DNA from 2 places in the Bradyrhizobium sp. LTSPM299 genome. Region 2 is predicted to be linked to the other one. Evidence: predicted binding sites of a transcription regulator. Region 2 holds the regulator's gene; the other holds the start of a gene.

Region 1 (15,222 bases), on a different contig from region 2:
CGTCGCCCTCATAGTGACGGGCGTGAGCCTTCTTCACCGGCTTGGAGGCCTGGTGTTTTGGCTCGTCGGCCTGCGCTTGGGCAGGCTGGGCCTCGACCGGAGCAGGTCGAGCTTGGGTTTGGATTTGGATTTGCGGCACCGGATCGGCCGGCTTGGCGGTCTCGACCGCCTGGACCGAGGCGGGCCCGTCGTTGGCGGCCAGCACGAGGCCGCGGTTCTGGCCGGCCTGGGCGGCGGCGGAAACGAGGACAAAAGCGGAAATCAGGAACAGTTTGCGCATGGAAGTTCTCCCCTGTTGATGGCAGGAGACTAGGGGTGCGGATCGTGTCGCTCCGTGATCTAGATCACGCTAAAGCATGATCCGGAAAAGTGGGGCACCGGTTTTCCGAAAAGATCATGCTCAAACAAGAGGTCGGAGGTATTTGGATGGGTAAGGGCGTGCTCGCGCTGCTGATCAACGGCGGCGCGGAAAACTGGTCGCCGTCGCGCTGGAAGGCACGGTTCGACGAGGTCTGCGGTGACAGGCGCGTGGTGCTGCTGCCCGACCCCGCGCTCGATCCGGCCGACGTGCACTACGCTGCGGTCTGGAAGCCGAAGCCCGGCGAGCTCGCCACGTTCGGCAATCTGCGCGTCATCTTCAATCTCGGCGCCGGCGTCGACGCGCTGATGGCCGACCGCTCGCTGCCCGACGTGCCGCTGGTGCGGGTCGCGGTCGACGACCTCACCGACCGCATGACCGAATATGTCGTGCTGCATGTGCTTCTGCATCACCGGCAGGAGCTTTATTTGCGGGAGTCGCAACGGGAGAAGCGCTGGGCGCCGAAATATCAATGGGCCGCGGGCGCGCTCACCGTCGGCATCATGGGGCTCGGCACGTTAGGCGCCGCCTCGGCGCGTGCGCTGCGCGCGCTCGGCTTCCGCGTGATCGGCTGGAGCCGCAGTGAGAAGCAGATCGACGGCATTGCATGCTTTCACGGCGCCGACGGGCTCGATGCGTTCCTGCGCCAGACCAACATCCTGGTCTGCCTGCTGCCGCTGACGCCGGACACACGGCATGTCCTCAACCGCGATCTGTTCGCGAAACTGAACCGCGAGAGTCCGCTCGGCGCGCCCGTGATCATCAATGCCGGCCGCGGCGGCCTGCAGAACGAGGCCGACATCCTGCACGCGCTCAAGGACGACACGCTGGGCGCCGCCTCGCTCGACGTCTACGAGACCGAGCCACTGCCCGCGAGCAGCCCGTTCTGGAGCCATCCGAAAGTGGTGCTGACGCCGCATAACGCCGCCGACACCGACGCCGATGAGATCTCGAAATATGTGGCGCGCCAGATCGCAAGGTTCGAGGCCGGCGGTGAGCTGGAGAATGTGGTGGACCGTAAGCGAGGGTATTGAGTCGAGACGTTGCCGCGTCGTCATTGCGAGGAGCGAAGCGACGAAGCAATCCATCGCACCGCATATGCGGACGGATGGATTGCTTCGCTTCGCTCGCAATGACGAGCGGAGAGACCTCACCCCATCGTCGCCACGACATCCGCGAGCCGATCGTACGCGGGCTCGACGCCCTTCTCGATGCCGGAATTGAGGTGGCCGTCGCGGGCTTCCCTGGCCGGATGCTTGATCGTGGTCGTCAGCGTGGTCTTGCCGTCGGCCTCCACGAAGACCGACGTCACCAGATATTCGTCGCTGGTGAAGCCGGGCATCGCGAAGGTCTCGCCGAATACGACGCGCTCGGGGCGCACCACCTCGCGATAGGTCCCGCTCAGCACGTGCTCGATGCCCTCGGACGAGCGGAACACGAAACGGTAGGCGCCGCCGACGCGCAGGTCGATCTCGCACACCGGCATCGCGAGCTCGGCGCAGCCGAGCCAGCGGACGACAAGTTCCGGCCTGGTCATGGCGTCGAACACCAGATGCCGCGGCGCGTCGAACTGGCGCGTCATGGCGAATTCGAGATCCGATGGGGTCGTGATCTTCAGTTTCCTATCCACGCGTGCGTCCACTTTTCTTCTCCCTGGTTGCTTTGACCTTGCGTTTGGTCCGCGGCGGAGCCTTTGCGGCCTCCTCCGCCTTCATCTCCTCGAGCAGTCCGTCGAGGCGGTTGAAGCTCTCGTCCCAGAATTGGCGGAAATTCCCGAGCCAGCCATCGGCCTGCTTGAACGCAACAGGCGCGATGCGGCACGGCCGCCACTGCGCCTCGCGGGAGCGCGAGATCAGCCCGGCATGCTCGAGCACTTTCAGGTGCTTCGAGATCGCCGGCAGGCTCATGTCGAACGGCTTTGCCAGTTCCATCACCGCGGTCTCGCCGAGCGCGAGCCGCGCCAGGATCGCCCGCCGGGTTGGATCGGCCAGTGCCGCGAAAGTCGAACTCAGGGGATCGAGCGCCATCTGTACTTAGCCCATAGGTTAAATAACCTACGGGTTAAGTACGACCAAATCGGATGCGCGTCAACTGCCGATTTTTCCCTGCCACGCGGGCTCGGCAGCTTAGGTCGACTGCCGCGCGAAGGTGACGTGAGTCGCGTTCGGACTCGCAACGCGCGCGACGACGGCATATCCGAGACTCGGAAGGTCGAGCCCCGAGAACAGGTTTTCACCCGCACCTAGCACGACCGGTGGCAACACCAGATGAAGCTCGTCGAGCAGGCCTGCCTGGAGGAATTGCCGCACGACCGAAACGCCTCCGCCGACCCGGATGTCCTTGCCTTGTGCAGCCTCGCGCGCCCGCTTCAGTGCCGCGACGATGCCATCGGTCACGAAGTGAAAAGTCGTGCCACCCTCCATCACGATATCCGGTCGCGCGTGGTGGGTCAGCACGAACACCGGCGTGTGATACGGCGGATTGTCGCCCCACCAGCCCTTCCAAGAGTCATCCGGCCAGGGACCGCGGACCGGACCGAACATGTTCCGTCCGAGGATCCAGGCGCCGATGCCCTCCATCGACGCCCTCGCGATCCCGTCATCGATCCCGGTGGTGCCGCCGTCCTTGCCGGTCATCTCGCGGAACGTCCGCGTCTCGAAGAACCAGGCGGCCGGCAACACCATGCCGCCCTCGCCGAACGGATTTTCGAGGCTCTGACGCGGAGCGGCACCGAAGCCGTCGATCGATACCGTGAATGCTGAAGTCCTGACTTTTCCCATGATCTTTCGCTTCCGTGAATGATGCATCTCAGGGAAGACGGCCGGAACAACCCGGGGCCGACATCCGATGCAGGAAATTTCGCGGGCCGGCTATTTCGGCGCGCACATCACGTCGAGGGCGCCCTGCACGATCGCTTCGAGTTCCTTGCGCGGTACCCGGGCACGGGCGCGGATCGCGACGGTGTGGATGGTGGCGGAGGCGAGATGCGCCAGCGCAGTCGCATCGGTGCCGTCGGGCAATTCGCCGCGCTCCTTCGCCAGCCGGAAGCAGGTGGCGAACGCCTTGTCGAGTTCGACGAAGCCTTCCAGCACCATGGCGCGGATCGCGGGATCCGACACCGCTTCGGAGGCCGCCGTCATCACCGTGAAGCAGCCGCGCGGCGATTCCCCTTCCGTATAGATGTCGAGCGCGATCGCGTAGATGCGCTTAAGCCGCTCTCGCAGCGGCGCTTCGCTGCGGAAGATGTCGACCATCGCGGTACGCGCATCGTCGCGATAGCGCTGGTAGCTCTTGATGTAGAGCTCGCGCTTGTCGCCGAACGCGCCATAGAGGCTCGGCCGGTTCATGCCGGTGGCGGCGCTGAGATCGTCGAGCGAGGTTGCCGAGAATCCATCACGTCTGAAGAGATCGAGCGCCCTGCCGAGCGCGACATCGGGCTCGTAGGTGCGCGGCCGCCCGCGCCGCTTCGGCACGACCGGTGCGTCGATTTTGGCAGCAGATGGCGGCTTGTTATTTTTTTGTACCATTTCGCATTAAATTCCTTGACGCCCCAGATATTATACAAGACAGTACAAAAATCAACACCGGCCCGGAAACCCGCGCCAAGCAACGCCAAGGAGGCACCCATGGACCTTTATTTCTCACCGCTCGCGTGTTCGATGGCGACCCGCGTCGCGCTGTATGAAGCGGGCGAACAGGCCAACTATCTCGAGGTCGATCCCAGGTCCAAGCGGGTGCAGACCGACGGCTCCGACTTCACCAAGATCAATCCGATCGGGCTGGTGCCGACGCTGCGCACCGACGACGGCGTGGTGCTGACCGAGAACGCCGCCATCCTGCAATATGTCGCCGACCGCTTCCCGCAGGCCGGCCTCGGCCCGACCTCCGGCGCCGAGCGCCCACGGCTGCATCAGTGGCTGTGCTTCATCGGCACCGAGCTGCACAAGGGCCTGTTCGTGCCGCTGCTCGACAAGAAGGCGCCGGCGGAAGTGAAGACCTATGTGCTCGGGCGATATCTGTCGCGGCTCGACTATCTCGAGGACCATCTGAAGGGCCGCGAGTACCTGCTGCACCATTTCAGCGTCGCCGACGCCTATCTCGTGACTGTCATCAACTGGACCATGGCGACGCCGCCGATCGAGCTGGCCAAATGGCCGGCGCTGAAAGCCTATTTCGATCGGCTGCGGACCCGGCCGTCGGTTGCAAAGGCCATCGCGGAAGAGTTCGAACTCTACAAGGCCGAACTCGCGCGGCACAAGGCTGCGGCGTAAGCTCTATCAACACGTCGTCCCGGCCTTCGCCGGGACGACACATCAGAACGGGCTCTCGCCCAATCCCGGCACATCGGCCGGCCGCGGGCCGGGGGCGGGCCAGTGGAAGCGGCGGTCGGCCTCCGTGATCGCGATGTCGTTGATCGAGGCTTCGCGGCGGCGCATCAGGCCGTGCTCGTCAAACTCCCACTGCTCGTTGCCGTAGGAGCGAAACCAGTTACCGCCGGCATCGTGCCATTCGTACTGGAAGCGCACCGCGATGCGGTTGTTGTCGAAGGCCCAGAGATCCTTGATCAGGCGGTAGTCGAGCTCTTTCTTCCATTTGCGGGTGAGGAAGGTCACAATCTCATCGCGTCCCCCAAATACCTCGGAGCGGTTGCGCCAGCGGCTGTCCTCGGTATAGGCGAGCGCGACGCGGGCGGGGTCGCGCGAATTCCAGGCATCTTCCGCCATGCGCGCCTTCTGCGCGGCGGTCTCACGGGTGAAGGGTGGAAGCGGCGGCCGTGACATGGCGATCCCTCGCGGTTGTTGTCGGGCGCAAATCTATCGCCGCGGCGGCGGAAGTCGATGGCCGGCTTCCTATCGGCCGATAGCTGGATCAGATCATTGCCGCGCCTTCACCGCGCGCTCGATATCGGCGATGATGATCTTTTTCATCTCGAACATCGCGCGCATGGCAGCGGAAGCGGCCTCGCGATCGTCGCCGGAGACCAATTCCAAAAGCCTTGCCGGCGCGATCTGCCACGACAATCCAAACCGGTCGGTCAGCCAGCCGCACGGCTGTTCCTTGCCGCCCTCGGTGAGCTTGCTCCAGAACTCATCGATTTCGGCCTGGGTCTCGCATTCGACGAGCAGCGAAATCGATTCATTGAACTTGTACTGCGGTCCCGCGTTCAGGGCGCGGAATTGCTGACCGGCAAGCTCGAAGGTGACGAGCATGACCGAGCCTGCCTTGTCAGAGACTGCGTCCGGGTAACGGCTGATCGCGACAATGCGGCTGTCCTTGAACAGCGACGCATAGAAGCGCGCGGCTGCTTCGGCCTGGGTGTCGAACCAGAGAAAGGTTGTGATCTTTTGGTTGATCTTGACCATCGTTGTTTCCTCCTTGACGTTTTCTGTGGGTCAACAAGTTCAGCGCCTAGAGCCATTTCGGTTCCGATGGAATCGGAACGGGGCTCTAGATTCTTGTTTTGACGCGTTTTCCTTACGCGAACCGGTATCCACTTCGCTCGAAAACGCTCTAGATCAGATCGGCCTTCATCAACTGCCGGATCGCCTTCGGAATCGGCTGCGCCCTGCCCTGGCTGACGAAGGCGACGCGCACCTGTGCCTTGACCAGCACGTCGTCGCCGCGCTTGACCTCCTGCGCCAGCATGATGGAGGCGCCCTTCACCGCGACCGGCCAGGTGACGACGTCGAGCACGTCGTCCATCCGCGCCGGCTTCAAAAAGTCGAGCGTCATCGAGCGCACCACGAAGGCGAAGCCGCCGGTCTCCTCTTGCGCCTCCTCGAACAGCGCGTTCTGTTCGGCGCCCATCAGGCGCAGATGATTGGTACGCCCGCGCTCCATGAAGCGCAGGTAGTTGGCGTGATAGACGATGCCGGAGAAATCAGTGTCCTCGTAATAGACGCGGACCTGCATGTGGTGGCGGCCGTCGCGGATCGCACCGTCAATATGGGGTAAGGTCACGTGCGGCCCTCGATTGCCCTAACTGGCAATCGTTTTGCGCAAAATCGCATGGCCGCGCAAGCGCAGTCAGGAAACCGCCAGCCCCTTGCTGCCCAGCGTCACCTGTACGATTTCAGGGGGAACTCCGAGGCGGAATGGCATGATGCTGCAGCCGAGGCCGCCTGAGACGATGACATCGGTCTTCAGCCTGAGGTGGCCGTAGGCGAGCCGCATGCCCTGTTTGACGGGCACCGCGGGCGACCAGCCGAGCAGCCGGACCTGGCCGCCATGGGTGTGGCCGGACAGTTGCAGCGCGACGCGCGAAGGCACGCGGCGCGCGATGTCGGGTTCGTGCGCAAGCAGGATCACCGGCGCGTCGTCGGTGACCTTGGCCAGCGTCGCAGCGAGATCGTCGACGCCGGCACGGGCGATTTGCCGAAAGCGCCGCGCCGGCAGAAAAGCGAGCTGGTCGCCGAGGCCGGCGAGCCAGAACGGATGACCGTCCTTGGTCAACCGCACCACGTCGTTCTCGTAGACCGGAATGCCCACCCGCTCCAGCGCGCGGCGGGCGATTGGCACGCCCTCGCCCTGGCGCTGCACGGCCTTGTCGTCCCAGTAATCATGGTTGCCAAGGATCGCATGCACGCCGAGCGGCGCCTTCAAGCCAGCGAGCACCGCGGCCCATTCGGAGGCCGGAATGAACCGCGTGACGTGGCGAAGCCCCGCGACATAGTCGCCAAGCAAGACGATGATGTCGGCGTTCAGCGCATTGGTGCGATCGACAATCTCCGAAATGCGGTCGAGCGACATCCAGGGATCGCAGGCGTGAATGTTGGCAAGGGCTGCGATCTTGAGCGGAAAATCCGCCGGCCATTGCCGCGGCGCCAAATCGTAGCGCGTGAGCGTGAGCCGGACGACCGGCTCGCTGACGCCATAGGCCGCGGTCGAGGCGCCGGCGGCGGTCAATCCGCCGACGTAACGGAGAAAATTGCGACGTGAAATCATGGAAGTCCGACCAGTGATGCCCGATCGAGCTAGCCCCGCGATTGAAGCGGAATTGGGCCACGTTTGTGCAGAAGGCCTGCAGGGCGTCGCAATGGTTACCGGCTGATCGCGCCGTGCACTGCATCAACACGTATGGTCACATCTCTGCTCACGTCTTCGAGAGCGCGATCAGTCGCTGTCGTCGTCAGTGCCGCCGAACAGACCGAACTGCGCGGGATCGCGGGTCGGCTCGGCGAGGCCAAGATGGCGGAAGGCGTGCGACGTCAGGAGACGCCCGCGCGGGGTGCGCTGCAGGTAGCCGCACTGGATCAGATAGGGCTCGATGATGTCCTCGATCGCATCGCGCGGCTCCGACAGCGCCGCCGCCATGGTCTCGACGCCGACCGGGCCGCCGCCGTAGTTCATCGCGATGGTCGTGAGGTAGCGGCGGTCCATCGCGTCGAGCCCGGCACTGTCGACCTCGAGCGCGGAGAGCGCGCGATCGGCGATGCCGCGGTCGATCGAGTCTGCATCCGCCGCGGAGGCAAAATCTCTGACACGGCGCAGCAGGCGCCCGGCGATACGCGGCGTGCCGCGAGCGCGGCGGGCGATCTCGTTGGCGCCATCGGGTGTCATGCCGATGCTGAGCACACGGGCGCCGCGGGTGACGATCCGTTCCAGCTCTTCGATCGTGTAGAAATTCAGCCGGATCGGGATGCCGAAGCGGTCGCGCAGCGGGTTGGTGAGCAGCCCCGCGCGGGTCGTCGCGCCGACCAGGGTGAATTTTGCCAGTTCGATCTTCACCGAGCGCGCCGCCGGGCCCTCGCCGATGATCAGATCGAGCTGGAAATCCTCCATCGCGGGGTAGAGCACTTCCTCGACCGCCGGGCTCAGGCGATGAATCTCGTCGATGAACAGCACGTCACGCTCTTCGAGATTGGTCAGCAGCGCGGCGAGGTCGCCGGCCTTGGCGATCACAGGGCCCGACGTGGCGCGAAAGCCAACGCCGAGCTCGCGCGCGACGATCTGCGCCAGCGTGGTCTTGCCGAGGCCTGGCGGACCGACGAACAGCACATGATCCAGCGCCTCGCCGCGCTTCTTCGCCGCCTCGATGAAGATCGAGAGATTCTTGCGCGCCTGCGCCTGGCCGACGAATTCGGTCAGCGATTGCGGGCGCAGCACGGTGTCGCCGACATCGTCAGTGCGGCGTTCGGGGGTGACGATGCGGGGCGGCGGCGTATTCATGTGACGACAATATCACGGGACTGGCAGTTCCCCCTCGCCCCGCTCTTGCGGGGAGAGGGTTGGGATGAGGGGCTCTCTCCGCTGGGCGACGCGTGTCGAAAGACCTGTACCCCCTCACCCGGATCGCTGCGCGATCCGACCTCTCCCCGCAAGCGGGGCGAGGTGGAGAACAACTCGCGCGGATATCTGCGGGTCACTTCGCCAGTTCCTTCAGCCCCAGCCGGATCAACTGCGCGGTCTCGGCATTCTCGCCGGCGCTGCGCGAGGCGGCGGCGATCGCGGCGGCGGCCTGCGGCTGGCCGTAGCCGAGATTGACCAGCGCGGAGATCGCGTCGGTGACCGGGCGCGGCGCGCGGTTGTTGTCGAGCGCGCCGGACAGATGCACCACCGCCGGATCGATATTGGAGTATTCCGGCGCCTTGTCCTTCAATTCGCTGACGATGCGCTCGGCCACCTTCGGCCCGACCCCCGGCGTCCGCGCGACCGCGGCCTTGTCGCGCAGCGCGATAGCGTTTGCGAGATCAGTCGGCGGCAGCGTAGAGAGCACCGCGAGCGCGACCTTGGCGCCGACGCCCTGCACGGTCTGCAACAGGCGAAACCATTCGCGCTCGTGATCACCGCGGAAGCCGAACAGCTTGATCTGATCCTCACGGACATAGGTCTCGATCGAGAGCACCACGGCCTCGCCCGGCGACGGCAGCGCCTGCAAGGTGCGGCTGGCGCAATGCACCTGGTAGCCGACGCCGCCAACGTCGAGGATCACGTAATCCTCGCCGTAGGAATCAATCAGGCCCTTGAGCTTGCCGATCATAAGCTCGCCACCCTCAGCCGCAGCGCGGTGCTCTGGCGGTGATGGGCGTGGGTGATCGCGATCGCGAGCGCGTCAGCCGCGTCGGCGGATCGCGGCTCGGCTTTCGGCAAGAGGATCTTCAGCATCATCTGGATCTGGCTCTTCTCGGCATGTCCGGCACCGACCACGGTCTTCTTGACCTGGTTCGGCGCGTATTCTGCAACCGAAATACCGAACATCGCGGGCGCCAGCATGGCAACGCCGCGCGCCTGGCCGAGCTTCAGCGTGGCAACGCCGTCCTTGTTGACGAAGGTCGCTTCCACCGCGGCTTCCACCGGCTTGAAGTCACTGAGCACGGCCGCAAGCCCCTCATGGATCGCGAGCAGGCGGCTCGCCAGCGGCAGATTGTCCGGCGGCTCGACCGAACCGCAGCCGATATAGACCAGACGGTTGCCCTCGGTCTCGATCACCCCCCAGCCGGTGCGGCGGAGACCGGGATCGATACCGATGATGCGGACAGGGGTGCGAATCGGCTGGGATGTCATGGGGTAGTGATACCGCCTGCCTACCGAGAACGAAACACAAACAGGGCGTCATCCCCGCCTCTGTCGCGCGCTCGAGCCTGATCCTATATGCTCAACCACAGGCATCGACAGGAGCCACCATGCTTCCCCTGATCGTGTTCATCACAATTCCCGTTCTTGTGGTCGCGTTCTTGTCCGGACGGTTCACTGCCAACTATGCCGCCGAGAGGGGACGCTCGAAACGCGTCTGGTTCCTCTGGGGCGCGGCGCTGTTTCCGCTGTTTCCCCTGCCGTGGATCGTCCTCGGGCTCCTGCCAAACAAATAAGGCCGCCTCGCCGGCGGCCTCCCCACTCGTCATCCCCGCGAAGGCGGGGGATCCAGTACGCCGCGGCCTCGCGAACCAAACGCCGATCTCTGGAATACCGGGTCGCCCGGTTCAAGCCGGGCGATGACAACGGAGCAAGCGGCGTCAGCCGCCCATCTTCGCCATCAGCGCATCGGACACTTCGAAATTCGCGAACACGTTCTGCACGTCGTCGTGTTCGTTGAGCAGGTCCATCAGCTTCAACAGCTTTTCGCCGGTCTCGTCGTCGACGGAGATGGTGTTCTGCGGCTTCCAGGTCAGCGCCGCCTTGCGCGGCTCGCCGAACTTGGCCTCCAGCGCTTTCGCGACATCGCGGAAGGTTTCCTGCGAGGCATAGACCTCGTGGCCGGCTTCGCTCGAGACCACGTCGTCGGCGCCGGCCTCGATCGCGGCGTCCAGCATGGCGTCGTCGGAGGCGGCGCTTGCGTTGAATTCGATAATACCAGTGCGATCGAACATGAAGGCGACCGAGCCGGTTTCGCCGAGATTGCCGCCTGATTTGGTGAAGAAGGAGCGGATGTCGGAGGCGGCGCGGTTGCGGTTGTCGGTCAGCGCCTCGACGATCACGGCAACGCCGCCGGGGCCATAACCCTCGTAGCGGATCTCGTCATAGTTCTCGCCATCGCTGCCCGAGGCCTTCTTGATGGCGCGCTCGATATTGTCCTTGGGCATGTTCTCGACCCGGGCCGCGACCACGGCGGCGCGCAGCCGCGCATTCATCGCCGGATCCGGGGTTCCGAGCTTGGCCGCCACGGTGATTTCGCGGGCCAGCTTGCCGAAAAGCTTCGACTTTTGGGCATCCTGCCGGCCCTTGCGGTGCATGATGTTCTTGAATTGGGAATGGCCGGCCATGCGAAGTCTCTTGGAAAGCGTCGATCGAAAGGGTGGAAAACGCGGCCTTATAGGCCCGTCGCGGGCCAAAATCAAAGATCGGTAGGGCATTCCGTCACAGGAATAGGTCCGCATGACGATATCAGGCAGTTGTTAACCCTGACTTCATGCCCGGATGAGAGGATCGCCCGTCTCATCTCAACTCCCAAGATCAACTTCCAAGAGTCCCCATGGCGTTCGGTTTGTTTCGAAGGCGAGGACCGGAGCCGGTTGCGCCTGCCGCAGAATCCAGGGTTCCCGCCGTGGCGGTGACACCCGCGACCCCTGCTTCCACCGAGAACGATTCGGCGAAGGAAATCCTGGAACTGCTGGAGCTTGAGCTCGGCGGCATGATCCGCCAGCTCGAACGCGCAGCCAGTTCAGTGTCCGACGGCGCCGAGGCGACCGCTGCGACCCTGTCGACCATCCGCGCGCGTACCGACGCCCTGACCGGCCGCTCCAGCGCCGCACAGAGCACCGCGACCACCTTCTCGGACGCCGCCGGCAGATTCACCGATTCCGCCGAGGGCATCGGCCAGCAGGTGCGCAGCGCCAGCAAGCTGGCCGACGACGCCGCAGCCGCGGCCCGCGAGGCCACCGCCAATGTCGACCGCCTGCGTGAATCCTCGGCCGCGATCGGCAACGTCGTCAATTTGATTGCGCAGATCGCGCGCCAGACTACGCTGCTGGCGCTGAATTCGACCATCGAGGCGGCGCGCGCCGGGGCCGCCGGCAAGGGCTTTGCGGTGGTTGCCACCGAGGTCAAGGCACTGGCGGTGCAGACCCAGAGCGCGACCGAGGAGATCACCAAGAAGATCGATGCACTGCAGAAGGACGCCACCGGGTCCGCGGACGCCGTCCATCGCATCTCGCAGGCGATCGCGTTGATTCGCCCGGTATTCGAGAACGTCAACGGCGCAGTCGCCGAGCAGAACCAGATCACCGGTGAGATGGGCCAGAACGCGGCCTCCGCCTCCCACTTCATCGTCTCAGTCGGCGACAGCGCCGGGGAGATCGACAGTGCGACCAGGGAAGCGGCTGTTCATGGCGACAATGTCGCGAAGGCCGGCAAGGCCGTAACCGCCTTCGCCCAGAAGCTCAAGGCACGCTGCGCGGTGCTGCTGCGCCAGAACGAGCGCGGCGATCATCGCAAGAACGAGCGCCTGCCCTGCAGCCTCACCATCGAGATCAAGACCGCAACACGCACGATCACCGCGCCGGTCTACGAGATCGCGATGGACGGCATCCTGATCGCCGGTCCGGACGCCGACAGGCTCCCCGCCAACGAAAGCCTCAGCGCGAACCTTAAGGATATCGGCGCCTGCCGGATCAGAATCGACGAACACAGCAAGGCCGGCGCCCGGGCACGCTTCGAGGCGGCGAGCGCCGCGTTGCGCGAGGCGATCGAAGACAGGATGTGGGCGATCCACGAGGAGAACACCGAATTCGTCGCCCGCGCGATGGAGGCCGGTGCGGCGCTGACCAAGATCTTCGAGAACGGCGTGGCGAGCGGTGCGGTTACGATGGAGGATATGTTCGACACCAATTATGTCGAGATCGCCGGGACCAACCCGGTGCAGTACCGCACCAGGATGCTCGACTGGGCGGACCGTGCATTGCCGCCGATCCTGGAAACATTCCTCGCCAAGGAGAAGCGCCTGGCGTTCTGCGCCGTGGCTGACGAGAACGGCTATCTGCCGGTGCATAACAAGATCTATTCGCATCCGCAGCGGCCGGGCGACACAGCCTACAACACCGCCAACAGCCGCAACCGCCGCATCTTCAACGATGCCGCGGGCCTCGCCGCCGGCCGCAATCAGCGCGTCTATCTGATCCAGAGCTATGCGCGCGACATGGGCAACGGCAACACCGTGATGATGCGCGAGATCGACGTGCCGATCCGCGTGCGCGGCCGCCACTGGGGCGCCTTCCGGACCGCTTACAGACTGTAGTGCACGCTCAGGCAAGACCGAAGGCGCGAATCACGCTTTAGGATTGGAACCGGAATGCCGCGGCGGGTCGACGGGCCGCTCTGACGGAGGAACTTCGAAAATGTCGGTCGTGCAGCTTGCAGTTCTGGACACGTCATCCAGCCGGACGCTGGCTGAACGGGTCGTTGACCAGCTCGCCGACCGGATCGGCGGCCTTGGGGTGGAGCTTGCCGACATCGCCGGCAACGTGCAGGAGGTCGCAAGCCGCGTTGCGAACCAGTCGGAGCGGTTTCACCGCCTGCAGAAGACGGCCGAGACCATGGTCACGGCCAATCACGACATCGCCAACGCGTCACAGGCGGTGCAATCGACCACGTCAGCCGCGGCCGGCGAAATCGCCCAGTCGCGCAGCGTGGTCGACACGGCGGTCAGCCACATTTCGGAACTCGTCACGGCGGTGAACCGTATCGAAGCCCGGCTGGCCGCGGTCGGCGCCGCGCTGTCGCAAGTCGCAAAAGTCTCCGGTTCGATCGAAGCGATCGCCAAACAGACCAACCTGCTCGCGCTCAATGCCACGATCGAAGCGGCGCGCGCCGGCGCCGCCGGCCGCGGCTTCGCCGTGGTCGCAAGCGAGGTCAAGAATCTGGCGGAAGCAACCCGCCAGGCCACGCACCAGATCTCCGACACCGTGCGCGATCTCGACGGCCAGATCGGCAGCCTGATCGGCGAGAGCGGCGACGCCTCGCTGCGGGCGAAAAGCGCCGGTGAAGGCGCCCAGCAGATCGCCGGCATCATCACGCGCGTGCAGCAAGGCTTCGCATCCGTGGGCGCTGAGATCGACGGCGTCACGCGCGCCGCGACCTCCAATCTCGGCCATTGCGACACTGTTATCACCGAGCTCGATGAACTCGCCAAGGGCGTCGACCTCTCCTCGCGCGATCTCAAATATGCCGACGAGCGGGTGGCAAAGCTGCTCGAGACCTCCGAAGGCCTGATCGCGCTGATCGCCGACAGCGGCGTGGAGACGTCGGACGCGCCGCTGATCCGCGTCGTTACCGAGACCGCAAAGCGGATTTCCGACGCGTTCGAGAGCGCGGTCGCGCGCGGCGACGTCACGCTCGACCAACTGATGGACGAGAAGTACCGCGAGATCGCCGGCACCAACCCGAAACAGTATCTGACCGACTACACGGCCTTCACCGACCGCGTGCTGCCCGCGATCCAGGACCCGATCCAGAAAAGCGACCCGCGCATCGTATTCTGCGTCGCCTGGGCGAGGAGCGGCTATCTGCCGACCCACAATCCGAACTACCGGCTGCCGCAAGGGCCGGACCCGGTCTGGAACAACGCCAATTGCCGCAACCGCCGCCTGTTCAACGACCGCGCGGTGAAGAAGGTCGCCGCCAACACAAAGCCGTTCCTGCTGCAGACCTATCGGCGCGACATGGGCGGCGGTAACTTTGTCCTCATGAAGGACTTGTCATCGCCGATCGTCATCCGCGGCCGCCATTGGGGCGCGTTCCGGATGGGCTTTCGGCAGAGCTGAGCGCAGACAAATTCCTGCGCATGCCGATCGGCATACGCACTAAAAATGACGATCGTCATCTCAATTAGCCTAAAACTGCAGCAGTCGGGCCGCACGATCGCGTGAACGGCATGCATACTCTTCGGTTATGCAAGTCAGCCTTGCGGACAATATCCTGGCTTCCCAATTGATCGTAACGCGATAGTCTCGCGCTAACGTGTCCGCTGCCCGCGGCCGTCGATCTGGGGATGCTCATGGCAACAACGCTGACCATCAACGGCGAAGCGAAATCCTTCGATGCGCCCCCCGAAATGCCGCTGCTCTGGGTGTTGCGCGACATTCTCGGCATGACCGGAACGAAATTCGGCTGCGGCATCGCGCAATGCGGCGCGTGTACGGTGCACATCGACGGCAAGCCGGTGCGATCCTGCGTGCTTCCTGTCGGCGCGGTGCGCGACAAGGCCATCACCACGATCGAGGGCATCGGTGCATCGCCTGCCGGGGCGAAGGTGCAGAAGGCCTGGCTCGATCTCGAAGTGGTCCAGTGCGGCTATTGCCAGTCGGGCCAGATCATGTCGGCTGCGGCACTACTCGCATCGACACCGAACCCTGACGATTCAGACATCGACGCCGCGATGGCGGGAAACATCTGCCGCTGCGGCACCTATGTCCGGATTCGCGCCGCGATCA
Region 2 (15,222 bases):
CTCGCCCAGCAGGGCGATGAAGCACGCGACTTCGGCCTCCACGTCCTGCTCGCGGCAGAACACATGGGCGTCGTCCTGCTCGAAGGCGCGCGTCCGCATGATGCCGTGGAGCGAACCGGACGGCTCATTGCGGTGGCAGGCGCCGAACTCGGCATAGCGGATCGGAAGCTCCCGCCACGAGCGCAGCCCCTTGTTGAATATCTGGACGTGGCACGGGCACGACATCGGCTTCAGCGCCATCGCCGCTTCGCCGTCATCGAGGCGGAACATGTGCTCGCCGAATTTGTCCCAGTGGCCGCTGCGCTGCCAGAGCTCCTGCGGCAGCAGCTGCGGCGTCCGGACCTCGGCATAGCCGGCGCGGCGCATCTTGCCGCGAACATAGTCCTCCAGCACCCGGTAGATCGCGGTGCCGCGCGGATGCCAGAACACCATGCCCGGCGCGTCGTCCTGAAGGTGCCAGAGCTTAAGCTGCACGCCGAGATTCCTGTGGTCGAGATCGTCCATGGCTTCATTCCTTGTAAGGGGAGTAAGCGCGGACGGGGATCATCAAACACAGAAAAGGCCCCGTCCGTCGCCGGCGGGGCCTTTTCTGGGTGAAATACGCTTGTCTCTAGCGCGCGCAACCAGAAGGCGACCCGCCGTAAGCGGTCGCCGTGGTGGTCGATGCGGCTGATCGAAGGTTGTTCATGGCGCTTATATGGCGGCAAGGCGCTCGGGCGTCAACTCAGTTCCACGAATGGCCTTTGACGATCACCTCGCAAATCGTTGAGGCCATCACCGGCACACTGCGGTTGACACAGCGAACGGCAGGGTTTCTATTTGGGCCACGGGGAAGTGCGATCTCCCCGCGAGGCGACATGCCCAAGAATCGCGTCCTGGTTCACCAAGGGCGCATCATGTCATCATACACCGCAATCTCATTCGAAAAACTGTCCCGGCTTATTGGAACGGCCAACGCGCCGGCGCTCATCGATGTTCGCATTGATGAGGATTTCGCCGCCGATCCGCGGCTGATACCCGGCGCGGTGCGCCGATCGCATCTCGACGTGCAGGACTGGGCCTCCCGCATGACCGGCCAGTCCGTCGTTGTCATTTGCCAGAAAGGCCAGAAGCTCAGCGAAGGCACCGCCGCGTTGCTGCGCTGTGCCAGCGTCGAGGCCGAAGTCCTCGAAGGCGGGCATCTCGGCTGGACCGCCGCGGAACTGCCGGCCGTCCCGGCCGACAAGATTCCCAAACGTGACGGGCGCGGCCGCACGGTCTGGGTCACGCGTTCGCGCCCCAAGATCGACCGCATCGCGTGCCCGTGGCTGATCCGCCGCTTCATCGATCCTGCCGCCGTGTTCCTGTTTGTGACGGCCTCCGAGGTCGAGGCGGTTGCCGAACGCTTCGGGGCAACACCGTTCGACATCGAGAATGTGTTCTGGAGCCATCGCGGCGAACTCTGCACGTTCGACGTGATGGTTAAGGAGTTCGGGCTCTCGACGCCGCCGCTGGAGCGGCTTGCGACGATGGTGCGGGCCGCAGATACCGGGAGGCTTGACCTCTCTCCGGAGGCTCCCGGATTGCTCGCGGCATCGCTTGGCCTGTCGCGGATGTACGACGACGACCTTGAACAGTTGAGCGCCGGCCTGCTCCTCTACGACGCCTTCTTTCGCTGGTGCCGCGACGCGACCAAGGAGACGCACAATTGGCCGACCAACAAGGTGAAGCCATGACTGACGTCGCGGCCAACGAAAAAGTGCGCATACCGGAGTACGCGCACGGCATCTCCTTCAATGAGGCGCTGCGCGTCTGGATTCGCGTGGCGATCCTCAGCTTCGGCGGGCCGGCCGGCCAGATCGCCGTCATGCACCGCATCCTCGTCGAGGAAAAAAACTGGATTTCGGAAGGGCGTTTCCTGCATGCGCTCAACTACTGCATGCTGCTGCCCGGGCCGGAAGCCCAGCAACTCGCGACCTATATCGGTTGGTTGTTGCACCGGACCGCCGGCGGCATTGTGGCGGGAGGACTGTTCATCCTGCCCGGCATCTTTGCCATCATGGGGCTCAGCTACATCTATGCCGCCTACGGCAATGTGGGTTTCGTCGAGGCCCTGTTCTTCGGTCTGAAGGCGGCGGTGCTCGCCATCGTCATCCAGGCCGTGGTCCGCGTCGGCAAACGAGCATTGCGCAATCCAATCATGATCGGCATCGCTGCGGCCGCCTTCGTCGCGATCTTCTTTTTCGGAGCGCCCTTCCCGCTCATCATCGTCGTGGCGGCCATCATCGGCTTCGTGGGGGCCCGGCTCGGCAGGCCGGAGTTTGCGGCCATCGAACACGGCGGCAAGAGTTCGGCTGCGATCGACGACATGCTCGGCGAAGCCGTCCCGGATCACGTTCGACCGAATACGATGCGCACGCTGCGGGTTGGCGCAGTCTGGCTGACGCTCTGGCTGGTTCCAGTCTTCGTAATCCTTATCGCTCAGGGCCCAAACGACGTCTTTAGCCAGATCGCGATCTTCTTCAGCAAGATGGCGATGGTGACGTTCGGCGGAGCCTACGCGGTGCTGGCCTATGTCGCGCAGCAGGCGGCCGAGTACTATCACTGGGTGAGCCCACGCGAGATGCTCGACGGCCTCGGCATGGCGGAAACCACGCCCGGACCGCTCATCATGGTCGTCCAGTTCGTGGGCTTCATGGCCTCGTTCCGCGAAGCGAGTGGCCTCCCGCCGATGCTCGCCGGAACGCTCGGTGGATTGTTGGCGACGTGGGTGACCTTCACGCCGTGCTTCCTCTGGATCTTCGCCGGGGCGCCCTACATCGAGGCGCTGCGTGGAAACAAGTCCCTCGCCGGCGCCTTGTCGGCCATCACCGCGGCGGTCGTGGGCGTCATCCTCAATCTCTCGATCTGGTTCGCACTGCATACGCTGTTCCGGCAGACCTTTCCGGTTCATACGCTCGGTCTATCACTCGACGCCCCCATACTCAGCAGTGTCGACCTTCCGGCGCTTGCCCTGTCGGTCGCCGCGGCCACGGCGATCTTTCGCTTCAACGTCGGAATGCTCGTCGTCCTCGCCGCTTCGTGCATCGCAGGCGTCCTGATGCGCCTGGCGGGCGTCATCTGACGGAGCGGAGCAAGGCCGCCGAATGGACTCCACCTGGCGCAGGACGTGGCAAGAAGGATCATCACGCCAACACGGACCCTTCAGACAACCCAAGACCGTTCGGTCGCAGCTTGGCGGCCACAAGGTCAAACCGAAAGCAACGGAGTTACGAACATGATGAAATCGATAGCGATCGCGTTGGCAGCCGCGCTGCTCCCCGGCGCATCCTTGTCTGCGCCGGCCGACCTTGGCAGGGCCGCACCGACAGAACAGGAAACGCTTGTCACGCCAAGCCAAGGCGTAGCGGCCGTACGCCTTCCCGCGACCGAGACGTTGCGCGGCGTCGTCGACAGCGTCGATCAGGGTAATGACACCATCAAGATCAGACTGTCCACGGGCACAGCGGAGCAGTTCGAGGTCCAGGACGGACTGCTCTTCAACGCTGTTCGCTACGGCGATCAGGTTGAAATTACCGTGGAGAGTATCGAAGGCGCGAAGACCATCGTCGGGCTGAAATAGCAATGGACGAAGACCACCATTCAATACGCGCCAACAAGAGCAACAAGGAGCGGACAACCATGCGCATCAAACGCTGGACGACAGCTTTCATTCTCGCGGCAGGTTTCGCGACCGCCGCGAGCGCACAGAAGATCGACTGGGACATCTTTGCCGAACCGTTCGTCTCTGCGGCCCATGCCCAAGACGTCAACTGGCAAAAAGTCGACGATGCGCTGGGCCGAAAACCGGCCATTGCCGGAGAGGTGCATCGCTATGGATTTCCGCGCAGCGACCTTTCCGTCACTTTGGACGGCGTGACCATCAAGCCGGCATTGGCACTCGGCGGCTGGGTTGCCTTCAAGCCCGCCCACGGCGGCGTCATGGTGATGGGCGATCTTGTTCTGCTGGACTCCGAGATAAACCCGGTCATGGCCAAGATGATTGCGAATGGCATCGAGATTACCGCAGTCCACAACCATCTGCTGCGTGCCAATCCCGCGACCTTTTACATGCACATCGCGGGACTTGGCGATGCCCCCAGGCTCGCGACGGCCATCCGCGAGGCGCTGCGGGAAAGCAAAACCCCCGGCGTTGCACCGACGCCGGCAACGGCTCCACCGGCCGTCGATCTCGATACCGCACAACTCGACCAGATCATCGGCGTCAAAGGACAGGCCAATGGCGGCGTCTATCAATTCAACGTCCCGCGGCGCGATCCCGTCACGGAAGGTGGCATGACATTGAGCCCGCCGGGACCGATGGGTGTTGCGATCGGCATCAACTTCCAACCGACTGGTGGAGGCAAGGCGGCCGTCACCGGCGACTTCGTGCTGACCAGTGACGAGGTGAACCCGGTCATCCTGGCATTGCGGACGCATGGCATCGACGTGACGGCTCTCCACAGTCACATGCTGGAGGAACAGCCGCGCCTCTTCTTCATGCACTTCTGGGCGAATGACGACGCGATCAAGCTCGCCAAGGGCTTGCGCGCCGCGCTCGACAAAACGGCAAGCACGAAAAGCTAGTGCAATCCAAACAAGGCGATCCAGTCATAAGGAAAGCAAAAGCTACCCTCCTCGCCGTGCTCGTTACTGTCTCCAATGCTGAGGCCGCGGACAATATGCGCAGACTCAAAGGCACCGAGATCGTCACCACGCTGAGCGGCATGCAATTCACCGATGAAGTGCATTGGCGCGAGGTCTATGAGCGGAACGGCACCCTGCGCAGTTACAGCATGGGCCGCGCCAGTGTCGGAAAATGGCGGCTCCGGAAAAATGAGCTCTGCACTGGGTACGGTAGCGAAGAGGAGCGGTGTTTTGAGGTCTGGCGACATGGCAACAGGGTCATTATGCAGCGCGACGCCGAGGACAAATACCCGAATGAAGGAATCCTTGAGAGACCCAGCGCCCCACCTTCGGACGTGCGAAAGCCAAAGCCGTCGCCGGCCAAAAATTAACGACGCGATCAAGCGGGAGCGATGAACAAGTGGAGAACCGAATGACAGTGAACAACGAGCGCCGTGATTTCATCAGGGGCGTTGGTGCTGCCGCAGCATCAACGGCGATTTTTGCGGGGACACCTGCCCTTGCGCAGGCCAATCAGGAGACAGGAGTAAAGCCAATGGCGTATCAGCCCAAGGTGATGCCGTTCGATCCGAAATCCATCACCGGCATCTCGGAGAAGGTCCTCATCAGTCACTACGAGAACAACTATGTCGGCGCCGTGAAGCGGCTGAATGCGATCGGCGCGCAGCTCGCCGAGCTCGATTTCACGAAAGCTCCGAATTTCGTCATCAACGGACTGAAACGTGAGGAGCTGATTGCCTCGAACTCGATGATCCTTCACGAAATCTATTTCGATGGGCTCGGTGGTGGCGGCAGCGCGAAAGGGCCGCTGATCGAGGCCATCGTGCGCGATTTCGGGAGCATGGAGCGGTGGCGCGCCGAGTTCGCCGCGATGGGCAAGGCGGAAGGCGGCGGATCGGGCTGGGTGATCCTGTCCTACTCGCCGCGTGACAAACGGCTCGTCAACCAGTGGGCGGCCGACCATACGACGACGCTCGCCGGTGGCCGCCCGGTGCTCGTGCTCGACATGTACGAGCACGCCTATCACATGGACTATGGTGCCGCGGCCGCGCGCTATGTCGACATTTACATGGAAGCGATCAAGTGGGACAACGCCGCAAAACTGTACGAGCAGTACAGCCGGGAAACGTAGAGCGTTTTCGAGCGAAGTGGATACCGGTTCGCGCTGGGAGAAAGCAAACATCTAGAGCCCCGTTCCGATTCCGACGGCGATTGCGAAATGTGAAAAAGGGGACGCTTTGCCATGAGGCTAGTGGCGATCACGGTATAGTCTGCGCTTGCGTGTCATTCAACGCCGCACATGCGCAGACGAGTTGCAGGGTCTGCGCTGACCAGCAAAAGGCCTGCATGAAGAATTAAGCCGGTGCGACCTGCAAATCCGAGTATCGGATGTGCATGAAGTCCTGCACGAAGTGAGGACCGTTTTTTCAGCGAACGATCCCTGAAGTGCCTCATCGCGGCACTCGCCTGCGGCATCGGGGGCTCAGTTGCCCTCGATGCCGGCTTTGTCGCCGAGGAAAGCCTTCGGAAATTATCGGCTGCACCGATCCGTACGAAGCTTGCCGGATGCAGCTGACCGATGAGGTGCACTATCAGCATGTCTACGATCAGGACGGTACGCTGAGAAGCCATCCGACAGGAGGGTCGAAAAATGGTTCATCGAACATTTCAGGAAATTGCCAAAATGTTGGCTGGACTTGCGATGCTATCCGGCGCCGCTGCCGCGGCTCAATCGGAAGACAAGCGGCCTCTCCGACTCGAAGCAAAAATCCTGCTCGGCGATGTGCAGGGCCGTATCGACCACATGGCGGTCGATTTGAAGAGGCAGCGGTTGTTCATAGCCGAACTCGGCAATGACAGCGTCGGCGTCGTCGATTTGGCCAATCACACCCTGATCCGGACCATCCATGGGCTGAACGAACCGCAAGGTGTCGGCTATGAGCTGTCGACTGATACGCTGTTCGTCGCCAACGCGCGGGGTGGCTCGGTCAGCCTGTTGGAAGGCACCGAATACAGGACGACGGGACGAATCGAACTCGGCAGCGATGCCGACAACGTTCGTATCGACGCCGCAGCCAAGCGCGTCGTCGTCGGTTTTGGTGATGGCGGGTTGGCCGTGCTGGATCCCTTGACCCGCAGCAAAGTCCGGAGCGTGCCATTGAAAGCGCATCCAGAGAGCTTTCAGCTCGTCCAGGATCGCATCTTGGTCAATTTGCCCGACGCCCACGCGATTGCGGTGGTGGATGGCACTTCCGGCAAGCAGCTCGCAACCTGGCCAATGGACAAGGGTGGCAATTTCGCGATGACCGCGGATCACGAACGAGGCCGAATTCTTGTGGCCTTTCGTAATCCGGCCGACCTGGGTGTCTTCGACCTGGCCAACGGCAAGTCCATCGCGAATGCCGAAACCTGCGGCGACGTCGACGACCTCTTCGTCGATGCCAAACGCTCGCGCGTCTATGTCAGTTGCGGAGCCGGTTACGTCGATGTGTTCGAGACCGACGCCGCGACCTATCGGCGAATCGCGCGCATTCCGACCGCTGCCGGCGCACGGACCTCTTTGTTCCTACCGGAATTGGATCGTCTGCTGGTCGCGGTCCGTGCAGGCCCGGCGGGCCCAGCAGCGATCTGGGTGTTCAAGCCTTTGCCTTGAATCGGCTCCGCTCGATTGAACCGTATCGATGACCGGCGAGTTGTCGTCGGCGCGCCGCATGGCCTGGTGGGTACCGGTCGCGACGGCTCCTATCAGCCGGAACCCGCTCGTTGGTTTTGAAGGATGCGGTCCTTGACCGTCCGTGCGATCGCCGCCGGCGCGTCGTCAGGGATCGCGAAGCATGAACTCGCGTTGATTTCGCAGAGGACGTAAGTGTCGGCGCCCGCCGCATCCTGTGGGCCGTAGAGAAAATCCGCGTCCCAGATGACCGGCAACGAGTCTTCGTCGATATCAAGCGTTTCCATCAACTGCGGGGTCCATGTGTCCTCCATCGACCTTCGCAGTGTCTGGAACAGCGAGGCATCGGGCCCATGCATCATCCGCGACCCCGGCTGCGCTTCAGGCGAGTCCGGGCCTTCCGGCGGAGGCGGGATCAAGGCCTTGATCAATTGCTGACCGAAGCCCGCGACCTTGGAGCCGCTCATGTAGCAGCGGATCATTCCTTCGGGCAGACGAGGCTGGTACGCCTGGTCGATGATGCAGCCGCCCCACCCGAAATACGGCTCGCAGCGGACGATGAACGCGTCGAGCGGCATCTCCTCGGGCAAGCTGCCGCGCAGCGCGTGGAGCACCCGGACCGTCGTGGCCGTATCCGGCAAAGCTTCCACCTTCCAGACGCCCTGGCCTCCATTTCCGCGGTTTTGTTTGATCACCCGCGGGCCGCCGGCCCGAAGGCACGACGGGAATTCGACGCGGAAGGCGTCTGCGCTGTCATAGCGATGCGTGTCACCGCCCCAGCCCAAATGGCGCGTGCGGTAGAGCACCTCCTTGACGCCCATCTTGAGGATGATGTCGGGATGTGCACTGACCCACGGGCCCTGCGCCGCGATCTCACGCAGCAACGGATCGAGTGCCGCGCGTGTCTTGCCCTGATGGATCGGGTCGACCCAGACCAGGACGCCATCGACCGCGAGCAGTTCGTTCCGGACCGCGTCGGCGAAGGCTTCGTCGTAGACAACGGGACGGGCCTCGATGCCGACAGCGGAGAGCGCTTCGAAAACGCGGATGAAGCGACTGTTTTGTGGGGTCGTGTCCCGACGTGCGGCAGCGTCTCCACGCGAAAGGATTGCAACGGTCTTGTGGTGAGGAGAGTGTTCGGTGTCCATGCGCAAGCTCCACGACGGATCGCGTGTCGCGCAGAGCTTGGACGGGGAGAGGTCTGACGGGGAGTCTGCATTGTCCCCACGACAATTACTTTACGCGACATCGCAAGCAGGTTTCAAGACGGAGATTGCTTCGCTTGACCGTGCTCGGTAATGTCGCGACAGGGGATCATTGGAGCCTCCCCGTTTAGATGGGCTTTACCATCCAAGCGCTCGCCACCTCGTTCGGGGGAGCGACTCTATGGATGGATTTTTCTTTACTCTCTTTGCCCTCGCCGCCCTTGCCGGCGGCTTCGTCAGCGGCTTTTCCGGCTTTGCGATGGGCATCGTCGTATCCGGCGTATGGCTGCATATCATCACGCCGATACAAACCGCCACCTTGATCGCCGGCTACGGTCTGCTCACGCAGGGCTATGGCATCTTCAAGCTGCGCCACACAATCGACTGGCGGAAGGCCTGGCCGCTCGCGCTTGGGACGGTCGTCGGCATCCCGGTCGGCGTCAGCATTCTGGCTTACCTCAACTCCACCTATTTGCGGTTCGGCGTCGGTGTGGTGCTTGAGCTTTACGCGATTTACGGCCTGACGCGGCCGGTCTTCGCTCCGATGAAGATTGGAATCGGATCTGATCTGGCGATTGGCGTTTCCAACGGCTTGCTTGGTGGCCTGACGGGCCTCGGCGGCATTATCTCGACGATCTCGTGCCAATGGCGCGGCTGGCCCAAGGAGGTGCAGCGCGCCGTGTTTCAGCCGGTGCTGTTCATAGCATTCGTGGTTATCTCGATCTCCCAGGCGGCTGCCGGCTCAATCACCAGAGATACGCTGGCACTGTACGCGTTGGGCATTCCATTCATGGTGGCCGGCCTTTGGGCCGGCTTCAAACTGTTTGGAAAAATCAACGATGAGACGTTCCGCAAGACCGTCCTGGTGCTGCTGCTGTTCTCCGGACTGTCGTTGATCGTCTCGGCGCTGTCCCATCCGGGATGAGTTGCCGGCTCCGCGCGTTCCCGCCGGAAATCACGATCACTGATTTGCCCGCGGCACAAGGTCCCGCGACAGAAGTCATTTCGTTTTTTTTGTAAAGCTCGGACAATCATGTCGCGAGAATGTTGGTGTATGACTCGCAGGTCGCGCCACAAATTCGGTGTCGTCCCGGGCTTGACCCGGGACCCAACCACAAATGCCGATTGTCGCGCGCCGCTGGGGCTACAGCTTTTTCGACAACACAACCCTGTAGTTATGGATCCCGGCTTTCGCCGGGACGACAGCGTTGATGTTGCGCACAAATTCTCGTACACCGTTCCCGCAATGACCTCCTCCCTTTCCCCCAATTCCGTCGACGTGCTGCTGTTCGATATCGGCCGCGTCGTGCTCGACATCAGCTTCGACGAAGTGATGGCGCGCTGGGCGCAGCACGCCGGCTGTGCGCCCGCCGTCCTCGCAAAACGTTTCGTCGTCGACGACAGTTTCAAGCATCACGAGATCGGTCGGATCGACGACGCGGCGTTTTTCGCGAACCTGCGGAGCTCGCTGGGTGTCGACCTCACCGACGCGCAGTTCCTCGAGGGCTGGAACGCGATCTTCACCGGCGAGATGGTGGGCATCCGCCCCCTGCTCGCGAACGCCGCGAAGCGGATGCCGCTCTATGCGTTTTCCAACACCAACCCGGCCCACATCGCGCATTTCTCGGCCGCCTATGCCGACCTGCTCAGTCACTTCAGGACCGTCTTCCTGTCGTCGACGATCGGCTTAAGGAAACCCGACGCCGAGGCCTATGATCATGTGGTAAAAGCGATCGGCGTGCCGGCGTCGCGGATCCTGTTCTTCGACGACTCGGCTGCCAATATCGAAGGCGCGCGGGCGCGCGGCCTTCAGGCCATCCACGTGACATCGACGGATGACGTGGCAAGGGCGCTGACCGCACTTGGAATTTGAAGACTCGGACTTTGAGGAGCTTTGCCCGTGGCCCTGATGCCGGTTGCCGATGCCCTCGCCGCCATCCTCGCGGGCGCCGACCCGCTGCCCGAGGAGATGGTGGCGCTCGATGCCGCCTATCACCGCACGCTGGCGCGCGATATCGCGGCGCGGCGCACCCAGCCGCCGCAGCCGATGTCGGCGATGGACGGCTATGCGGTGCGCGCAGCCGATGCGGCCAACCTGTCGGCCCGGCTCAAGGTGATCGGCGAGGTCGCGGCCGGCCGGCCGTTCGCGCGGACGGTCGGCGCCGGCGAAGCGGTGCGGATTTTTACCGGCGGCGTGATCCCCGACGGCGCCGACGCGATCATCATCCAGGAAGACACCCGCACCGACGGCGACCACATCACCATCACCGAGGCGGCCGCCAAAGGACGACATATCCGCGCGGCCGGCGTGGATTTCCACGAGGGCGATGTGCTGCTGGCAGGCGGCAGTCTGCTGGCCGACCGCGCGCTGTCGCTTGCGGCTGCGATGAACTATCCGGAGCTGCCGGTGTGCCGCCGTCCGAAGGTGGCGGTGCTGGCGACCGGCGATGAACTCGTAATGCCCGGCTCCCGCCCCGGCCCCGGCCAGATCGTCTATTCCAACGGCTATGCGCTGCGGGCGCTGGCCCGCGCCGAGGGTGCCGAGACCGTCGATCTCGGAATCGCGGCCGACACTGTGGCGTCGACGACCGCGGGGATCCGCCGCGCGCGTGACGTCGGGGCCGACATCCTGATCACCACCGGCGGCGCCTCGGTCGGCGACCACGACCTGGTCAAGCAGTCGCTGGAGGCCGAGGGCGTCAATATGGCGTTCTGGCGGATCGCGATGCGGCCGGGCAAACCGATGATGCACGGGCGTCTCGGGGGAATGCGGGTGATCGGCCTGCCCGGCAATCCAGTGTCGTCCTATGTGTGCGCCTTCCTGTTTCTGGTGCCGCTGATTCGCAGCCTGTGCGGCCGCAAGACGGTTCATCATGTCCGCGAGCGCGCCCTGCTCGGCCGCGATCTCGCCGCCAACGACCAGCGCGAGGATTATCTGCGCGCGCGGCTCGAGCAGCGCGACAACGGCACGCTGATCGCAACGCCGGTCACGCAGCAGGACAGTTCGCTGTTGGGAAATCTCGCTGCGGCACGGGCACTTCTGATCCGCCCGCCGTTCGCGCCGGCCGCCGCCAAGGGCGCGGCGTGCGAGATCCTGACCATGCCGGAGTGAGGCCTTCGCGGTAGCCGCGCATCGGGAGTGCCAGTTACGTTCACCTGAAATTAAGTGGTTGCGGAACACATATCGAACATATAGTGTCCGTTCATGATTTGTTTCGAGTACTGGTGTCACCAAATGGGAGTCCGTCTCGGAGTTTCGCGCTCCCGAGGTCCGGCTTTCTTCTGAAGTCTCGGAATCGAACGACGCTACCAACCGGGGGAATGCTCGAGATGCTCACGCGCAAACAGTACGAACTTCTGCGTTTCATCAACGAACGTCTGAAAGAGGCCGGCGTGCCGCCCTCCTTCGACGAGATGAAGGACGCGCTCGACCTGCGCTCGAAATCCGGTATCCACCGCCTCATCACGGCCCTGGAAGAGCGCGGCTTCATCCGCCGCCTGCCCAACCGCGCCCGCGCGATCGAGGTGATCAAGCTTCCCGAGCTCTCCGGCGGCGGCGGCAATGGCCGGCGTGGCTTCACGCCAAGCGTCATCGAGGGCACGCTCGGCAAACGCTCGACCGCGCCGATGACGGCCGAGGAGGACGGCAACCGCCCGGTCGCAGTCCCCGTGATGGGCCGGATCGCGGCCGGTACCCCGATCGAGGCGCTGCAGACCCGCAGCCACACCATCAGCGTCCCGCCCGACATGCTCGGCTCCGGGGAGCACTACGCGCTGGAAGTGCGCGGCGACTCGATGGTCGAAGCCGGCATTCTCGACGGCGACATGGCGTTGATCCAGCGCAACGACACCGCCAACACCGGCGATATCGTGGTGGCGCTGATCGACGAAGAGGAAGCCACCCTGAAGCGCTTCCGCCGCCGCGGCGCCTCGATCGCGCTCGAGCCGGCCAACACCGCCTATGAAGTGCGCATCCTGCCGCCGAACCGGGTGCGGATCCAGGGCAAGCTGATCGGGCTCTATCGCAAGTACTGAGGCAGCAAACGCGCTGTAGCGCGTTTGTGATCGGAGTGCTCCACGGTCAGTCGTACAATCGCCCAGAAACGGGAAGAAGATCGTACGCTATCGTCCACTCTGGTAGAGGCCCTATGCCTCAAGGAGAGGCACGGGTCGCTACCTCGAAATGAGGAGCCATCCGATGTGTGACTATAGTCTGCACGCCGTGGCATCGCGCCCCGCCGTCGTCGGAGAGACGCTGATCACCACGACCTTCCGCGGCACGTCGACCCGCGGCTTTGCTTCGGAGCATGATCCCGCCGTTGCGGTGTGCATGCGTCCGGGCACCGAGCTCGCCTTCGCCGAGAACGTCCGCTACGACGGCCGCTGGCTCTGGACCCGGACGATCGGCTACCGCGTCGGCGTGTTCAACGAGGTCGAGCCCGACGTTCCCGATCGCCATCATGATGCGGTCGAATTCCCCGACGGCAACCGCTTGCTGGTGACCCAGCTCTGCGAAGGCCAGCGCGTCACCGTGCTGCAGCTGCCGGCGGTCGCGTCGACCGTCGAGCGCGAGCCCAAGGTCGTGGAGCGGCGGCCCTCCGTATTCGCGTCGCTGTTTTTGGGTTGAGACCATCATCGCCGCGGGATGAGCCTCCGCGCGGCGGGTGACCAAAGTCATTTCCAGCGACCCCGGACTTAGCGTTCCGGGGCGCATTTGTGGATTTGCGTCCAATGGCGCCTTGGCGCATCATCACGGTCCGACAAGGACACGCGCGGTGGTCGACAAGGTCACTTGGCAAAAGGCTGGACGCGTCACGGAGCCGGGCCGCTACATGTTCCGGTTCGGCTGGCTGACGGTGACGGCCGCCGACCTGAAGGTCTGGGAGCAGTTTCCCCAGGCCGCCTTCACCCTCGTCAAGATACCCGACGCTGATCCCGACGCGGCCGAGTACCACCTCGGTTTGTTCGAGCTGCCGACCGGGCCTTCGTCCTAACCCGACTAATCGTATGGGCAGCAGCCCAACTCGAGCAGCTAATCCTGCAAGGCATGTCGCGCGCCTGATAGGCGCGCCAATCCACCATCCAACTTCGAATCCCGGCTCGCTCCGCGAGATCGGCGACCTGTGCCCGTGCTCGGGCTTCCAACCATCTCAAAAACGAAAGGAGCTGCCATGAGCAGTCGTTTCACGAGTGCCAACAATCCTGGCCTCCGCGGGCAGGAACGCATGAAAGAACTCGCCGCCGAGGCGAGAGTATCGCCCATCCCGGTAAAAACGGATTTAGTCGTGCGCGAAAACAGAGCGGAAACACCGCGAAATTTCGCAGATGTGATCATTCGATCGCACCGAAGGAAGCTTGCGGCGCCTCAGTGAGGCACCGAAAATGCCGAAGCCGCTTGCTCCGCCTAATGCTTAGGTTTCTTTGGCTGTTGCGGCCGCTGCTGACGAGCCTTTTTGGCTTCTTGGCGTTCTTGGTGGCGCCGTTGCTGTCTGGTCTGCTTTGGTCGTGCTTCTGGTTCTTCCGCGGGCGCGGCTAAGGGTGTTAGTCTTGGGTATGGCTCCTGGCCTGTTGCGTAGACATGCACCTGATCGACCAGCTGGTTCCAGTTCAGTGTTGTGCTATTCGAGCAGCTTGCGAGAAGGGTAAGCAGCAAGGCGGTAAGCGCCCCGCCAGCCGACATCTTTTTCTTGATTGCGACGGCGAGCTCTGGCGAGGAAGCTTCGATCGTACTGACAACCTCGGCCTCTGGCTTCCCCTGCCGAGCTTCGTCCAGTGCGGTCTGCAGAACACGCAGGATCTCGATCGTTTCTTGCGGCGCATGAACGACGCGGATCGCGTTCTCAACGAAGTCAAATTTTCCGTCGACGACACGGGCTGGACGTCCGCACCTTTGACACTGGGTCACGTTGTTGATGAATGCTGCGCCTGTCGATTCTGTAGCGCCAAAATCATTGGAAATGAACACGAACCCGCAATTGGAGCAGCGGCTCGGAAGCGCACCGGACGTCTGCTTCAGGGTTGGCACGATTATCAGTGTTCCCTCGCTCAGGCCGCCTCAATGGGCGGCCCAAATCATACCACGGAAGGATCGGACGGGGGTCCAGCCTCCCCCGCGGGGCCTCGGGGATGCCCCGTAAACCAGCGACCCCCGCTGAGGGGGTCAGCGAGGGCCAATGCGGCTGGGGTTGGCGCGGGTTATGGGCTTAGCGCCGCTGGCAAGTTCACGCCTCTAAACCCCGGGAGTCGAGCCCAATGATTGGGCCGTCGCCTCCAATGCCGGCGTGTCAACCAGTTATCCCAGAAATCCACAGGCGCCCGACGCCAGGCTCAAAGACAAGCGGGCATCGAATTTGCTTCGATACCATCGGTTCGCACCGGGAGAAGGACGTAATCGGACGAGGCAGGCGACCAGCTTCGCTCCAAGAACGGCTCGCTGCATTTGCACGGCTAAACCGAGAAGCTGCCTCCCGGCACGGAACGGGACATTCTCCTCGAGAAGGCGCGAAAGGCCGATGAAGCTGCGGATCTCGATAGTTCGACGAAGCGCCGGCAGGATTGACTGACACCGCCGACGCCGAATAGGGCGGCCCCCCTGGCTTGGACGGTTCACTCGATCAAATGAAACCGGTGGCGCATTTCCCGCTGAACGACCTTCATTGCTCGATCAGCGAGTCGCCTCGG

The links. Region 2 encodes LexA, which represses DNA repair genes until DNA is damaged. Its sites were predicted from a motif close to TGTTCNNNNTGTGTTCNG; they were not measured.
Region 1: the regulator LexA is predicted to act here: its motif matches at 9,888-9,905, upstream of ruvC (crossover junction endodeoxyribonuclease RuvC).

What each region holds. Positions count from the first base shown of each region.
Region 1 covers NZ_JYMU01000049.1:224,968-240,189, reverse strand. The annotation lists gene UP10_RS24340 (hypothetical protein) at 1-280, opposite strand, end outside; gene UP10_RS24335 (2-hydroxyacid dehydrogenase) at 427-1,392, shown strand; gene UP10_RS24330 (SRPBCC family protein) at 1,509-1,988, opposite strand; gene UP10_RS24325 (ArsR/SmtB family transcription factor) at 1,981-2,385, opposite strand; gene UP10_RS24320 (dihydrofolate reductase family protein) at 2,485-3,138, opposite strand; gene UP10_RS24315 (TetR/AcrR family transcriptional regulator) at 3,229-3,885, opposite strand; gene UP10_RS24310 (glutathione binding-like protein) at 3,985-4,629, shown strand; gene UP10_RS24305 (nuclear transport factor 2 family protein) at 4,672-5,139, opposite strand; gene UP10_RS24300 (VOC family protein) at 5,233-5,721, opposite strand; gene ybgC (tol-pal system-associated acyl-CoA thioesterase) at 5,870-6,319, opposite strand; gene UP10_RS24290 (metallophosphoesterase) at 6,386-7,303, opposite strand; gene ruvB (Holliday junction branch migration DNA helicase RuvB) at 7,472-8,527, opposite strand; gene ruvA (Holliday junction branch migration protein RuvA) at 8,721-9,338, opposite strand; gene ruvC (crossover junction endodeoxyribonuclease RuvC) at 9,335-9,862, opposite strand; gene UP10_RS24270 (hypothetical protein) at 9,982-10,167, shown strand; gene UP10_RS24265 (YebC/PmpR family DNA-binding transcriptional regulator) at 10,312-11,058, opposite strand; gene UP10_RS24260 (methyl-accepting chemotaxis protein) at 11,268-13,028, shown strand; gene UP10_RS24255 (methyl-accepting chemotaxis protein) at 13,129-14,553, shown strand; gene UP10_RS24250 ((2Fe-2S)-binding protein) at 14,787-15,222, shown strand, end outside.
Region 2 covers NZ_JYMU01000031.1:61,864-77,085, reverse strand. The annotation lists gene thrS (threonine--tRNA ligase) at 1-504, opposite strand, end outside; gene UP10_RS17875 (chromate resistance protein ChrB domain-containing protein) at 897-1,715, shown strand; gene chrA (chromate efflux transporter) at 1,712-3,103, shown strand; gene UP10_RS17865 (hypothetical protein) at 3,257-3,601, shown strand; gene UP10_RS17860 (DUF1259 domain-containing protein) at 3,661-4,605, shown strand; gene UP10_RS44355 (hypothetical protein) at 4,605-5,036, shown strand; gene UP10_RS17850 (superoxide dismutase) at 5,078-5,797, shown strand; gene UP10_RS17845 (YncE family protein) at 6,368-7,318, shown strand; gene UP10_RS17840 (Cj0069 family protein) at 7,411-8,484, opposite strand; gene UP10_RS17835 (sulfite exporter TauE/SafE family protein) at 8,723-9,466, shown strand; gene UP10_RS17830 (HAD family hydrolase) at 9,788-10,414, shown strand; gene UP10_RS17825 (molybdopterin molybdotransferase MoeA) at 10,442-11,653, shown strand; gene lexA (transcriptional repressor LexA) at 11,872-12,576, shown strand; gene UP10_RS17815 (hypothetical protein) at 12,740-13,168, shown strand; gene UP10_RS17810 (hypothetical protein) at 13,317-13,535, shown strand; gene UP10_RS44350 (hypothetical protein) at 13,713-13,913, shown strand; gene UP10_RS42105 (hypothetical protein) at 13,946-14,566, opposite strand.